DNA from 2 places in the Streptomyces sp. NPDC048496 genome. Region 2 is predicted to be linked to the other one. Evidence: predicted binding sites of a transcription regulator. Region 2 holds the regulator's gene; the other holds the start of a gene.

Region 1 (5,934 bases), on a different contig from region 2:
GTCGAAGCCCGGCAGCATGATGTCGAGCACCATCAGGTCGGGCTGCCAGGACTCGGCCGCGTCGACGGCAGCGGGGCCGTCGAGCGCGGTCTGCACCAGGAAGCCCTCGGCCCGCAGGCGGGCGGAGATGGCATCGACGATCGTCGCGTCGTCCTCGACCACCAGCACCCGGCGCTGCGCGCCCGGGGTCGCCGCGACACCGTTGTGGGTGGTGTGTGTGTGTTCCATCGCCCCGCCCCTGCCCGTTCTCGCGGGGGCCATTCCCCCGGACGCACGGTCTTCGCTTGTGAATTTCGTGGGTGATCCCGTTTGCCGCTCAGCAGCGTAAAGCCACCGGACGGCCCCCGGCTACGCACGGTGCAACGGCACGGGAACGGGTTGGACGCGACGAGAAGGCGGAGTGTCTGCCTTGTGGCGCGTGGCCCCCGGGCGTCCGGGGGCCACGCATACCCGGTGGGGGGACTTCAGGCGGTCCGAAGTGCGAGATGAACCACGTCGGGCACACCTCGGGCAACATGCACCTCTTCCGTCCTAACGCCGCTGAATCCGGCATTCCGCAAGGCCTGTTCGAAGTGGGTGGATGGTTGCGCGGACCAGACCGCGAGTACTCCGCCCGGATTCAGCCGCTCCCGGCAGTCGGCGAGACCGGCGGGCGAGTACAGGCTGCCGTTGTCGTCGGTGACGGTCCAGTCCGGTCCGTTGTCGATGTCCAGGCACAGCGCGTCGTAACGGTCCGTAGTCGTGTGGAGGTACGCAATCAGATCCTTCGCCAGGATCTCGGCCCGCGGATCGGCGAGCGCGGCACCGGTGATCCGGGCCAGCGGGCCACCCCGGTGCCAGTCGATGATCGCCTGCTCCCGCTCGACGACCGCGATCCGCCCCCAGCGCGGCTCGGCCGCCGCGTGGGAGAGGGAGAAGCCGACCCCGAGACCGCCGATCAGCACCGCCGGGTCCGGCCGCCCGGCGGGCAGCGCGGCAAGCGCCGCGTCGATCAGCAGCCGCTCGGAGCGACCGTCCGCGGTGTCCATCAGGAAGCAGCCGTTGGCGATGATCTCGAAGTCGTCACCCCGCTCCCGCAGGACGACCTCCCCGTACGGCCCTTCGCGGCGGTCGAGCGTGACGGGGCTGTGGGCGGTGCGGCGGTCGGCGGTGGGCATGTCCTCGGTCTCCGGTAGAGGGTGGGTGAGTCCCTGCCATCCTCGCCCGGCCGCGCGGCCGGGACCAGCGAATTGCCGGATCCGTACGGGGCGCGGGGAGGCGAAAGGCGTGGTCACAGGAGAGGGGTGCAGAGGCAGGCGACGAAGAAGCCCATGTCGTTGCGTTCGAGTTCGCTGACAGGGTGCCGGTGCCGAAGAGGAGGATGCCGACCCCGTCGATCAGGTCGGACGAGGCGTCGAGTGCGGCCTCGACGGAGCGGGCGGCGGCCCGGTCGGCCTCGGTCGGTTCGGCGCGCAGGGCCGGCAGCAGATCCAGGTCCGAGACGCCGGGAATGGCCGTGCCCCGAGGAATGCTGCCGTAGAGGTAGGCGCTGTGCAGCCGCGTGGCGTCGAACGCATCGGTGATCCGGGAGCGGGCCGCCTCGACCGCGGGGGCCAACGCTGCCGGTACGCGGCTCAGTGAGCCCTCGCGTCTGATCGTCTCGTCCTCGGCGAGGCCTCTGTCGAGCTCTGTGTCACCCATACGGGCACTCTTCCCCGGAGTGCGGCGCGGCCGCGAGCGGTTTTCGCAGGTGACGGACGGGTGGAAGAAGATCGCTGAGAGCGAACACAGCCCCGGGAACATGCAGTCGCTCAGGAGCATTGAGTCTGCATAGCTCAACTTGAGTGCCGAAGGGGAGATCATGGCTACTGAGTCCAACGCGGTCACGCCGCTCACCTTGCCTGTGCTGCCACTCGACGACGAGGTGGTGCTGCCCGGAATGGTGGTTCCTCTGGACCTGTCCGACACCGATGTCCGGGCCGCCGTCGAGGCCGCTCAGGCCGCCGCCCGTCCGGGTGGCGGCAAGCCCGAGGTGCTGCTGGTGCCGCGGATCGACGGGACCTACACCGGGACCGGTGTACTCGGCACCGTCGAGCAGGTCGGCCGGCTCTCCGACGGAGACCCGGGCGCCCTCATCCGCGGCCGTGACCGCGTGAGGATCGGTGCCGGAACCACCGGACCCGGGGCCGCGCTCTGGGTCGAGGGGACCCGCGTGGACGTCTCGGCTCCCGAGCTGCTCCCCGGCGCCGCCGCCGAGCTGGTCAAGGAGTACAAGGCCCTCGCCACCAGCTGGCTGAAGAAGCGCGGCGCCTGGCAGGTCGTGGACCGGGTCCAGCAGATCGACGACATCTCCGCACTCGCCGACAACTCGGGATACTCACCGTTCCTCACCACCACCCAGAAGGTGCAGCTCCTGGAGACCGCCGACGCGGTCGCCCGGCTGAAACTCGCCATCCAGTGGCTCGGCGAACACCTCGCCGAACAGGACGTCGCCGAGTCCATCGCCAAGGACGTCCAGGAGGGCGTCGACAAGCAGCAGCGCGAGTTCCTGCTGCGGCGCCAGCTGGAAGCCGTACGCAAGGAGCTGTCCGAGCTCAACGGCGACGCGGAGGACGAGTCCGACGACTACCGGGCGCGCGTCGAGTCCGCCGATCTTCCCGAGCGCGTCCGTGAGGCCGCGCTCAAGGAGGTCGGCAAGCTGGAGCGCTCGTCCGACCAGAGCCCCGAGGGCTCCTGGATCCGAACCTGGCTGGACACCGTCCTCGAACTGCCGTGGACCGAAAGGACCGAGGACGCGTACGACATCCGAGCGGCCAAGGAGATCCTCGACGCCGAGCACGCGGGCCTGGAGGACGTGAAGGAACGGATCACCGAGTACCTCGCGGTGCGCAAGCGCCGTGCCGAACGCGGCCTCGGGGTCGTGGGCGGGCGTCGGGGCGGTGCGGTGCTGGCCCTCGTCGGACCGCCCGGCGTCGGCAAGACGTCCCTCGGTGAGAGCGTCGCGCACGCCATGGGCCGCACGTTCGTCCGTGTCGCGCTCGGCGGTGTGCGGGACGAGGCGGAGATCCGAGGCCACCGGCGTACGTACGTCGGTGCGCTCCCCGGACGCATCGTCCGCGCCATCAAGGAGGCCGGTTCCATGAACCCGGTCGTCCTGCTCGACGAGATCGACAAGGTCGGCTCCGACTTCCGCGGCGACCCGGCCGCGGCGCTCCTCGAAGTCCTCGACCCGGCGCAGAACCACACCTTCCGTGACCACTACCTGGAGGTCGAACTCGACCTCAGCGACGTCGTCTTCCTGGCCACCGCCAATGTCCTGGAAGCCATCCCGGAGGCGCTGCTCGACCGTATGGAGCTGGTGAGGCTCGACGGCTACACCGAGGACGAGAAGGTCGTCATCGCCCGTGACCACCTGCTCCCGCGCCAGCTGGGGCGGGCCGGTCTGGAGAAGGGCGAGGTGACGCTCGACGAGTCAGCCCTGCGCAAGCTGGCCGGCGAGTACACCCGTGAGGCGGGCGTACGCAACCTGGAGCGGGCCGTCGCCCGGCTGCTCCGCAAGGTCGCGGCCCAGCACGAACTGGGCGACCGGGATCTCCCGTTCACCGTCACCGACGAGGACCTGCGGGGTCTCGTCGGACGGCCGCACCACGTCCCCGAGTCCGCCCAGGACCCGGCCGAGCGCCGCACCGCGGTGCCGGGCGTGGCGACCGGACTCGCGGTGACCGGGGCCGGTGGTGACGTGCTGTTCGTCGAGGCGTCGCTGGCCGACCCGGAGACCGGCGCGGCCGGACTGACCCTCACCGGTCAGCTCGGCGACGTCATGAAGGAGTCCGCGCAGATCGCGCTGAGCTTCCTGCGCTCGCACGGCGCCGAGCTGGAACTGCCCGTCGCCGACCTCAAGGACCGGGGAGCGCATATCCACTTCCCGGCGGGCGCGGTGCCCAAGGACGGTCCGAGTGCCGGTATCACGATGACGACGGCGCTGGCCTCGCTGCTCTCCGGACGGCTGGTCCGTACGGATGTGGCGATGACGGGTGAGGTGTCGCTGACGGGACGGGTGCTGCCGATCGGCGGGCTGAAGCAGAAGTTGCTGGCCGCCCACCGGGCCGGTATCACCACCGTGGTGATCCCCAAGCGGAACGAGGCCGATCTGGACGACGTCCCGGCCGAGGTCCTGGAGAAGCTGCAGGTCCACCCGGTGACGGATGTCCGCCAGGTGCTGGAGATCGCCCTCGCCCCGGCCACGGCCAGGGCGGAGGAGAGGATCCCGGCCGCGGCGTGAGCGCCATGGCGTGACGGGCGTGGCATGACGTGCGCGGCCGGTCGGACGGCCCGCGCCACCCGAAAGGGCGGTGCGGGCCGTTCCGCTTGTCCGGATACGGGAACGTGCTGTTCCGCGTCCGGGCGGGGCGCGGAAAAGCCACGCTGCTGCCGCGGTTCGTAGGCCGGACCGCCGTTCCCGTGGACGCCGTGGTGCGGCCGGTCGGCGAGGGGCGGTTCGCGAGGCGTGCGGGAGCCCCGGTGACGGGGTGCGTCACCGGGGCTCCGGGGAGCGGAGGCTCAGCCGTTGGCGAGTGCCTGTACGCGGTCGAGAGCGCCGTTGAAGTGGTTGTGGTCGCCGACGTAGGGGCCGGACGACGTGTACTGCCAGATCGTGTAGTAGCCCCAGCCGGCCGGGAGCGTGCCGGCCGTGGTGTCGTAACGGGCCACCCACAGCGGGTTGGTGGTGCCGAAGCCCGCGTTGTTCCCGGTGCAGGTCGTCCACCAGCTGGTCGCGGTGTAGATGACCGCGTCACGCCCGGTGCGCGCCTTGTACGTGTTCACGAAGTCGCGGATCCAGGAGACCATGCCGGCCTGCGTCTTGCCGTAGCACTGCGCGCCGTACGGGTTCCACTCGATGTCGAGCACGCCGGGCAGCGTCTTGCCGTCCCTCGACCAGCCGCCCCCGTGGTCCACGAAGTAGTTGGCCTGGGTGGCGCCGCTCGTGGTGTCCGGGGTGGCGAAGTGGTACGCACCGCGGATCATGCCGACGTTGTACGAGCCGTTGTACTGCTGCGCGAAGTAGGGATTCGTGTAGTACGTGCCTTCGGTGGCCTTGGTGTAGGCCCACCGGACGCCGCTGTTCCAGAGAGTCGCCCAGTCGACGTTGCCCTGGTGACTGCTGACGTCCACGCCTTCCGTCTGGGCGACAAGCGTTTCGTGCGGCAGGCCGCCCTGGCCGTCGTGGGCGATGACGCCCATGCCCATCGTGGCCGACCCGCGCGCGGGCTTCTTGGCGGCGACCGTGGGGGAGTCGGCCGCGATGGCCGCGCCGGGCAGGGTGAGCAGAAGCGAAAGTGCTGCGAGGAGGGTTCCCAGTGCCGCCAGGCGTGAGCGGCGGGTCGTTCCGGATCCGGATCTGTGCACGGACATGTGCGTGCCTCCGAGGCCTCGGTGGGGGGATCTGCAGACCCAGGGGGGCGGCTCGGCGCACCCCCTGCGACATGTCATGGTGTGGACATGTCAGTAATGACGCTACGCACGTAGACCCGCGCGCGGAAGAGGGCCTGGGCGGTGCCGTTGGTCTACGCCTGCGAAATACTGGCGGAGCTGCGGCGATGACCGGCGGCGAGAGAAATTTTCAGCGGCAGGAAAGCTCATGAGGGGTGTTGACGTGCACGGGAGCGAAAGCGGTAGTGAACCCGGCGCGACCGGAGGAAGTGGTGTGGACCACGAATTCCTGGCACTGGAGCGGGAATTGGCTGTCTTTCTGCGTCGCGCGCGGGCCAGTTCCGGTGAGATGGCCCGGGAGGTCCATCCCGAGCTGGAGGCCGCGGCGTACGGACTCTTCGTACGGCTGGAGTCGGTGGGGCAGCAGCGGGCCACCGATCTCGCCGCGTACTTCGGCGTCGGGAAGGCGACCATGAGCCGTCAGCTGCGCGCCCTGGAGGAGCTCGGACTGGTGGCGCGCGAGCC
Region 2 (5,934 bases):
CCGCTCCTCGAAGAGATCAGGTACGAACCGACCCCCAAGGGCATCAGCGGCGTACAGCGCTCCATCGCCCAACTCCTCGTCGAAGGAAACGTCGACGACTCCATCGCCCGCCGACTCGGCATGAACGTACGCACCTGCCGTGCGCACATCGCCAAACTGAACACCGCACTCGGCAGCGGCAGTCGAGCCCAACTCGGATATCTCATAGCGCAGTCAGGAATTCTGGACCAGGACCAGTGACCACGGCGCGTTCCATCCCTACGACGTGGTGGCCCGGAAGCTGGGCATCAGCGTCCGGACCTGCCGGGCCCACATTTCCAAGCTGATGCATGCCCTCGGCGCCTCCAGCGGTAGACGTCGAGGCCGTCGGCCACCACGTCTACCGCTGGAACCCCGGCACCCAGCAGTACGAGAAGCTCACGACGGACCCCGTCACGACGACCTCGTACGAGGACACCACAGCCGCCACCGGCACCACCCACTACTACTGGGTGACCTCGGTTCACACGGACGGCAGCGAGTCCGCTCCGGGAGCCGCCTGGGCGATCCTGCCGCCCGTCAGCTGACCTCGGCGCACGTACATGCGTGAAGGGGCCGGGAGGTTCACACCTCCCGGCCCCTTCGTACGCGCTTCGTACGTGCTACGGCGTCAGCCGTCGCGCTTCGGCCGCCACACCACCAGCGCGCTCGCCTGCTGCACATCCGTGTACGGCACCAGATCACGCCGGTACGACGCGCGCACCTGCGCCTCGCGCTGCTGCATCGCCGCCGCAGCGCCGTCCACCGCCGCGGAGAGTTCGGCGACGCGCTGCTGGAGCGCGGCCACCTGGTTCTCCAGTTCGATGATGCGCTTGATGCCCGCCAGGTTGATGCCCTCGTCCTGCGACAGTTGCTGCACCGTGCGCAGCAACTCGATGTCGCGGGCCGAGTAGCGTCGGCCGCGGCCGGCCGTGCGGTCGGGGGAGACCAGGCCGAGGCGGTCGTACTGGCGCAGTGTCTGCGGATGCAGGCCCGAGAGCTGGGCCGCGATCGAGATCACGTACACCGGTGAGTCATCGGTCAGTTCGTACGGATTACGTCGTCGGCCGTCCACCTCAAGCTCCCTTCGCCGCCTGGAACAGCTCCGCCCGCGGGTCCTCCCCCGCGGTCGCCTTCCGGTAGGCCTCCAGCGCGTCCTGGGCGTCGGAGGTGAGGCCCGTGGGGACCGCAACCTCGACGGTGACCAGGAGGTCGCCCCGGGTGCCGTCCTTGCGTACGGCGCCCTTGCCGCGGGCGCGCATCGTACGCCCGTTGGGGGTGCCGGCCGGAAGTTTCAGGGTGACGGGTGGTCCGCCGAGCGTCGGGACCTTCACCTCGCCGCCGAGCGCCGCCTCGGCGAAGGTGACGGGCACGGTGACCGTGAGGTTGTCGCCCTTGCGGCCGAAGACCGGGTGGGCGTCGACATGGACGACGACGTACAGGTCGCCGGCCGGTCCGCCGCGCTCGCCCGGTGCCCCCTTGCCGCGCAGCCGGATCCGCTGGCTGTCGGAGACGCCCGCCGGGATCCTGACCTGCATGGTGCGCGACGAACGCGCCCGCCCGCTGCCCTTGCAGACATCGCACGGGTCCTGGGCGATGAGGCCCCGGCCCTTGCAGTCCACACAGGGATCGGTGAGCGAGAATCCGCCGCCGCTGCCGCGCGACACCTGTCCGGTGCCGACACAGGTCGGGCAGACCCTCGGGGTGCCGTTCTTGTCGCCGGTGCCCGAACACGCCTTGCAGGGCGCCTGGCTGGACATCCGCAGCGGGACCGTGGCCCCGTCGACCGCCTCGGTGAAGCTGAGCGTCACCTCGGACTCGATGTCCTGCCCGCGGCGCGGCTGCACGCGTGTCCCCGTACCGCCGCCCCGGTTGAACAGCCCGCCGAAGACATCGCCCAGACCGCCGCCGCCGCCGAATCCGCCGGGGCCGCCGGGACCTCCGCCCTGCGTGCCTCCGAAGAGGTCGCCCAGGTCGAAGTTGAAGTTGCCTCCCGCACCGCCGGGACCGGCCCGGAAGCCGCCGTTGCCGAAGAGGGCGCGTGCCTCGTCGTACTCCTTGCGCTTCTTGGCGTCGCCGAGGATGTCATTGGCCTCGGAGATCTCCTTGAAGCGCTCCTCCGCCTTGTTGTCGCCCTTGTTCGCGTCCGGGTGGAACTCGCGGGCGAGCTTCCGGTACGACTTCTTGATCTCGGCTTCGGTGGCGTCCTTGGGGACGCCGAGGACCTTGTAGTAGTCCTTCTCGACGAAGTCCTTCGTGCTCATCGACGTCCCTCCTTCCGGACGATCGGCCGGGCGACCGGCCCGTGGGCCGGTCGCCGTGCCGGGCGGTGAGCCCCGCGGTGGTCGGACGAAATGTCAGACCTCCTCGGTGCCACCGCTCTCCTCGTCGTCTGTCTTCTCTTCCTTTGCCGCCGCGGGGCTCGCGCCCGGCTGCGGCTCGGCCACCGCCACCCGCGCGGGGCGGATGGTGCGCTCGCCGATGCGATACCCCGGCTGCAGGATCGCCACGCAGGTCGTCTCGGTGACGTCCGGCGCGTACGAGTGCATCAGGGCTTCGTGGATCGTCGGGTCGAAGGGCTCGCCCTCCTTGCCGAACTGCTGCAGGCCCAGCTTGGCGACGACCGTCTCCAGCGATTCGGCCACCGACTTGAACCCGCCCACGAGCTCGCCGTGTTCCCTGGCGCGGCCGACGTCGTCGAGCACGGGCAGGAGCTCGCTCAGGAGACCCGCAACAGCGATCTCCTTGACCGTGACCCGGTCCCGCTCCACGCGGCGGCGGTAGTTCTGGTACTCGGCCTGGAGCCGCTGGAGGTCGCCGGTGCGCTCGGTGAGCGCACTGCGTGCCTGGTCCAGCTGTGCCGTCAGACCGGCGGTCTGGTTCACGTCCCCGGCCGGGGCCGCCCCCTCCTCCGCGGAAGGGGAGGCAGTCTTCGGGTCGGCGTCGTCAGAGGTGGCGCCGGAGGGAACGTCGGGCTTCTCCTCGAAGCCCGGAGTCTCCTCGGTCACGCCGCACCGCCCTTGGCGTCCTTCTCGTCGTCCACGATCTCGGCGTCGACGACGTCGTCATCGGCCCTGGCCTGCTCGGCGCCCGGCTGGCCGTCGGCCTGCGGGCCGCCCTCGGCCTGCGCGTTGGCGTACATCGCCTGGCCCAGCTTCTGGGAGACGGCCGCGACCTTCTCGGTGGCGGTACGGATCTCGGCGGTGTCCTCGCCCTTGAGCTTCTCCTTCAGCTCGGTGAGCGCGGTCTCCACCTCCGTCTTCACGTCGCCGGGAACCTTGTCCTCGTTGTCCTTGAGGAACTTCTCCGTCTGGTAGACGAGCTGCTCGCCCTGGTTGCGGGACTCGGCGGCCTCGCGGCGGCGGTGGTCCTCCTCCGCGTACTGCTCGGCCTCCTCACGCATCCGGTTGACCTCGTCCTTCGGCAGCGAGGAGCCGCCGGTGACGGTCATCTTCTGCTCCTTGCCGGTGCCGAGGTCCTTGGCCGCGACGTGCATGATGCCGTTGGCGTCGATGTCGAACGCGACCTCGATCTGCGGGACACCACGCGGGGCCGGCGGCAGACCGGTCAGCTCGAACATGCCGAGCTTCTTGTTGTACGCCGCGATCTCGCGCTCGCCCTGGTAGACCTGGATCTGGACGGACGGCTGGTTGTCCTCGGCCGTCGTGAAGATCTCGGACCGCTTGGTCGGGATCGTCGTGTTGCGCTCGATGAGCTTCGTCATGATGCCGCCCTTGGTCTCGATACCGAGAGACAGCGGGGTGACATCGAGCAGCAGGACGTCCTTGACCTCGCCCTTGAGGACACCGGCCTGGAGCGAGGCGCCGATGGCGACGACCTCGTCCGGGTTCACGCCCTTGTTGGCCTCCTGGCCACCGGTGAGCTCCTTGACGAGCTCGGCGACGGCCGGCATACGGGTCGAGCCACCGACGAGAACGACGTGGTCGATCTCGGAGAGCTGGATGCCCGCGTCCTTGATGACGTTGTGGAACGGGGTCTTGCAGCGCTCCAGGAGGTCCGCGGTGAGCTGCTGGAACTGGGCGCGCGTGAGCTTCTCGTCCAGGTGCAGCGGGCCCTCGGCGGACGCCGTGATGTACGGCAGGTTGATCGTGGTCTCCGTCGAGGAGGACAGCTCGATCTTCGCCTTCTCCGCGGCTTCGCGGAGACGCTGGAGAGCCATCTTGTCCTTGGACAGGTCCACACCGTGACCGTTGGCGAACTGCTTCACCAGGTAGTCGACGACGCGCTGGTCCCAGTCGTCACCACCGAGGTGGTTGTCACCGTTGGTGGCCTTCACCTCGACGACGCCGTCACCGATCTCCAGGAGGGACACGTCGAAGGTGCCGCCACCGAGGTCGAAGACGAGGATCGTCTGGTCGTCCTTGTCGAGCCCGTACGCCAGCGCGGCGGCGGTCGGCTCGTTGACGATACGCAGGACGTTCAGGCCCGCGATCTCGCCGGCCTCCTTCGTCGCCTGACGCTCGGAGTCGTTGAAGTACGCCGGAACGGTGATCACCGCGTCGGTGACCTTCTCGCCCAGGTACGCCTCGGCGTCGCGCTTCAGCTTCTGCAGGATGAAGGCGCTCATCTGCTGCGGGTTGAAGCTCTTGCCGTCGAGGTCGATCTTCCAGTCGGTGCCCATGTGGCGCTTGACCGACCGGATGGTCCTGTCGACGTTGGTCACCGCCTGGCGCTTGGCGACCTCGCCCACCAGGACCTCGCCGTTCTTCGCGAAGGCGACGACGGACGGCGTGGTCCTGGCGCCTTCGGCGTTGGTGATGACGGTGGGCTCGCCGCCTTCGAGAACGCTGACGACGGAGTTAGTCGTGCCCAGGTCGATGCCGACCGCACGTGCCATTTCAATTCCTCCAACTGACTACTTGAGTGGATCTGGCTCAAGGATGCACGACAGGCGCCCCGGAGTCAACAGAGCTGAGTCGGGTCGACTCAACTATCGTGCATGTATCCCGCGCCACCTGCACGCCATCGGACGACACCGGCCCGCCCGGCGGGCCGCATACCCGGTCCATCATCGTCACGTGGGATCGTTCTGTCACAAAATGACGAGAGCCGCACAAACCAGGCACTCGATCCGTCCGAGCCAGGCAGGTGTGAACGATGCGGATGCACATGCGGTTGCGGATGCGGACACACGCGTGGCCCGGACCGAGGTCGCACATGACAGCCAAGCGCGCACTGGATCTCACCCTCGGCTCGGCCCTGCTGGCCCTGACCGCTCCCCTGCTCGCCGCCGCAGCCCTCACCCTCGCCGTACAGCGGCCCCCCGGCTGCGTACTGACCCGCTCCACCCGGATCGGACTGGCCGGCCACCCCTTCGCGCTGCGCTCCCTGGGCACCCGCCGACTGCGCCTGGACGTGCTGTCCCGGCTGCCCCACGTCGTACGGGGAGATCTCTCGCTCGTCGGACCGGAACCACTCACCCCCGACCACGAGCGGGCGGGCACCCCGAACCAGGCCGGTGCGCGACACTGGCGGCAGGAACTGAGACCCGGCCTCACCGGCCTGGCCCAGGTCCGCTCCCGCTCCGGAATGCCATGGGACGAACCCGCCCTGCTCGACCAGCACTACGCCGAGCACCACTGGCTGGGACTCGACCTGGCCATCCTCGCGGAAGCCGCATACGCCCCACTCCGCGCCACCCTCCGCGGGCTCACCCACCGCGGGAAGGCGCACCTGAGCGACACAGATCACCGGCTGCGCGGCTACAGCGCGGCGGAATAAGTGGATAGTGTCAGCACAGACTGATTAAGTTACTGCTTAGTACGTGCTGGATCCCACCCTCGCAGGCCCGAGGAGCCCCCAAATGCAACTCGCCGCGATCATCGTGTCGCTGGTGCTGACTGTGGTCGGCGTTGCGCTCATCGCCCGAGCCGTCGCGCAGATCTACCGGTTCGT

Evidence for each region. Region 2 encodes HspR, which represses chaperone genes until heat shock. Its sites were predicted from a motif close to TTGAGNNNNNNNNNCTCAA; they were not measured.
Region 1: lon (endopeptidase La) is a predicted target of HspR. The motif match lies at 1,800-1,818, and genes of this name have one in related genera.

What each region holds. Positions count from the first base shown of each region.
Region 1 is NZ_JBICXB010000006.1:225,260-231,193, forward strand. Features, by position in the region: gene ACGFSA_RS09650 (response regulator transcription factor) at 1-228, opposite strand, end outside; gene ACGFSA_RS09655 (spermidine synthase) at 465-1,157, opposite strand; partial or broken gene ACGFSA_RS09660 (nucleotidyltransferase) at 1,274-1,680, opposite strand; gene lon (endopeptidase La) at 1,841-4,261, shown strand; gene ACGFSA_RS09670 (lysozyme) at 4,540-5,391, opposite strand; gene ACGFSA_RS09675 (MarR family winged helix-turn-helix transcriptional regulator) at 5,618-5,934, shown strand, end outside.
Region 2 is NZ_JBICXB010000001.1:337,371-343,304, reverse strand. Features, by position in the region: gene ACGFSA_RS01605 (helix-turn-helix transcriptional regulator) at 1-240, shown strand, start outside; partial or broken gene ACGFSA_RS01600 (helix-turn-helix transcriptional regulator) at 263-364, shown strand; gene ACGFSA_RS01595 (hypothetical protein) at 330-566, shown strand; gene ACGFSA_RS01590 (heat shock protein transcriptional repressor HspR) at 650-1,093, opposite strand; gene dnaJ (molecular chaperone DnaJ) at 1,095-2,282, opposite strand; gene grpE (nucleotide exchange factor GrpE) at 2,376-3,026, opposite strand; gene dnaK (molecular chaperone DnaK) at 3,023-4,876, opposite strand; gene ACGFSA_RS01570 (sugar transferase) at 5,197-5,760, shown strand; gene ACGFSA_RS01565 ((Fe-S)-binding protein) at 5,843-5,934, shown strand, end outside.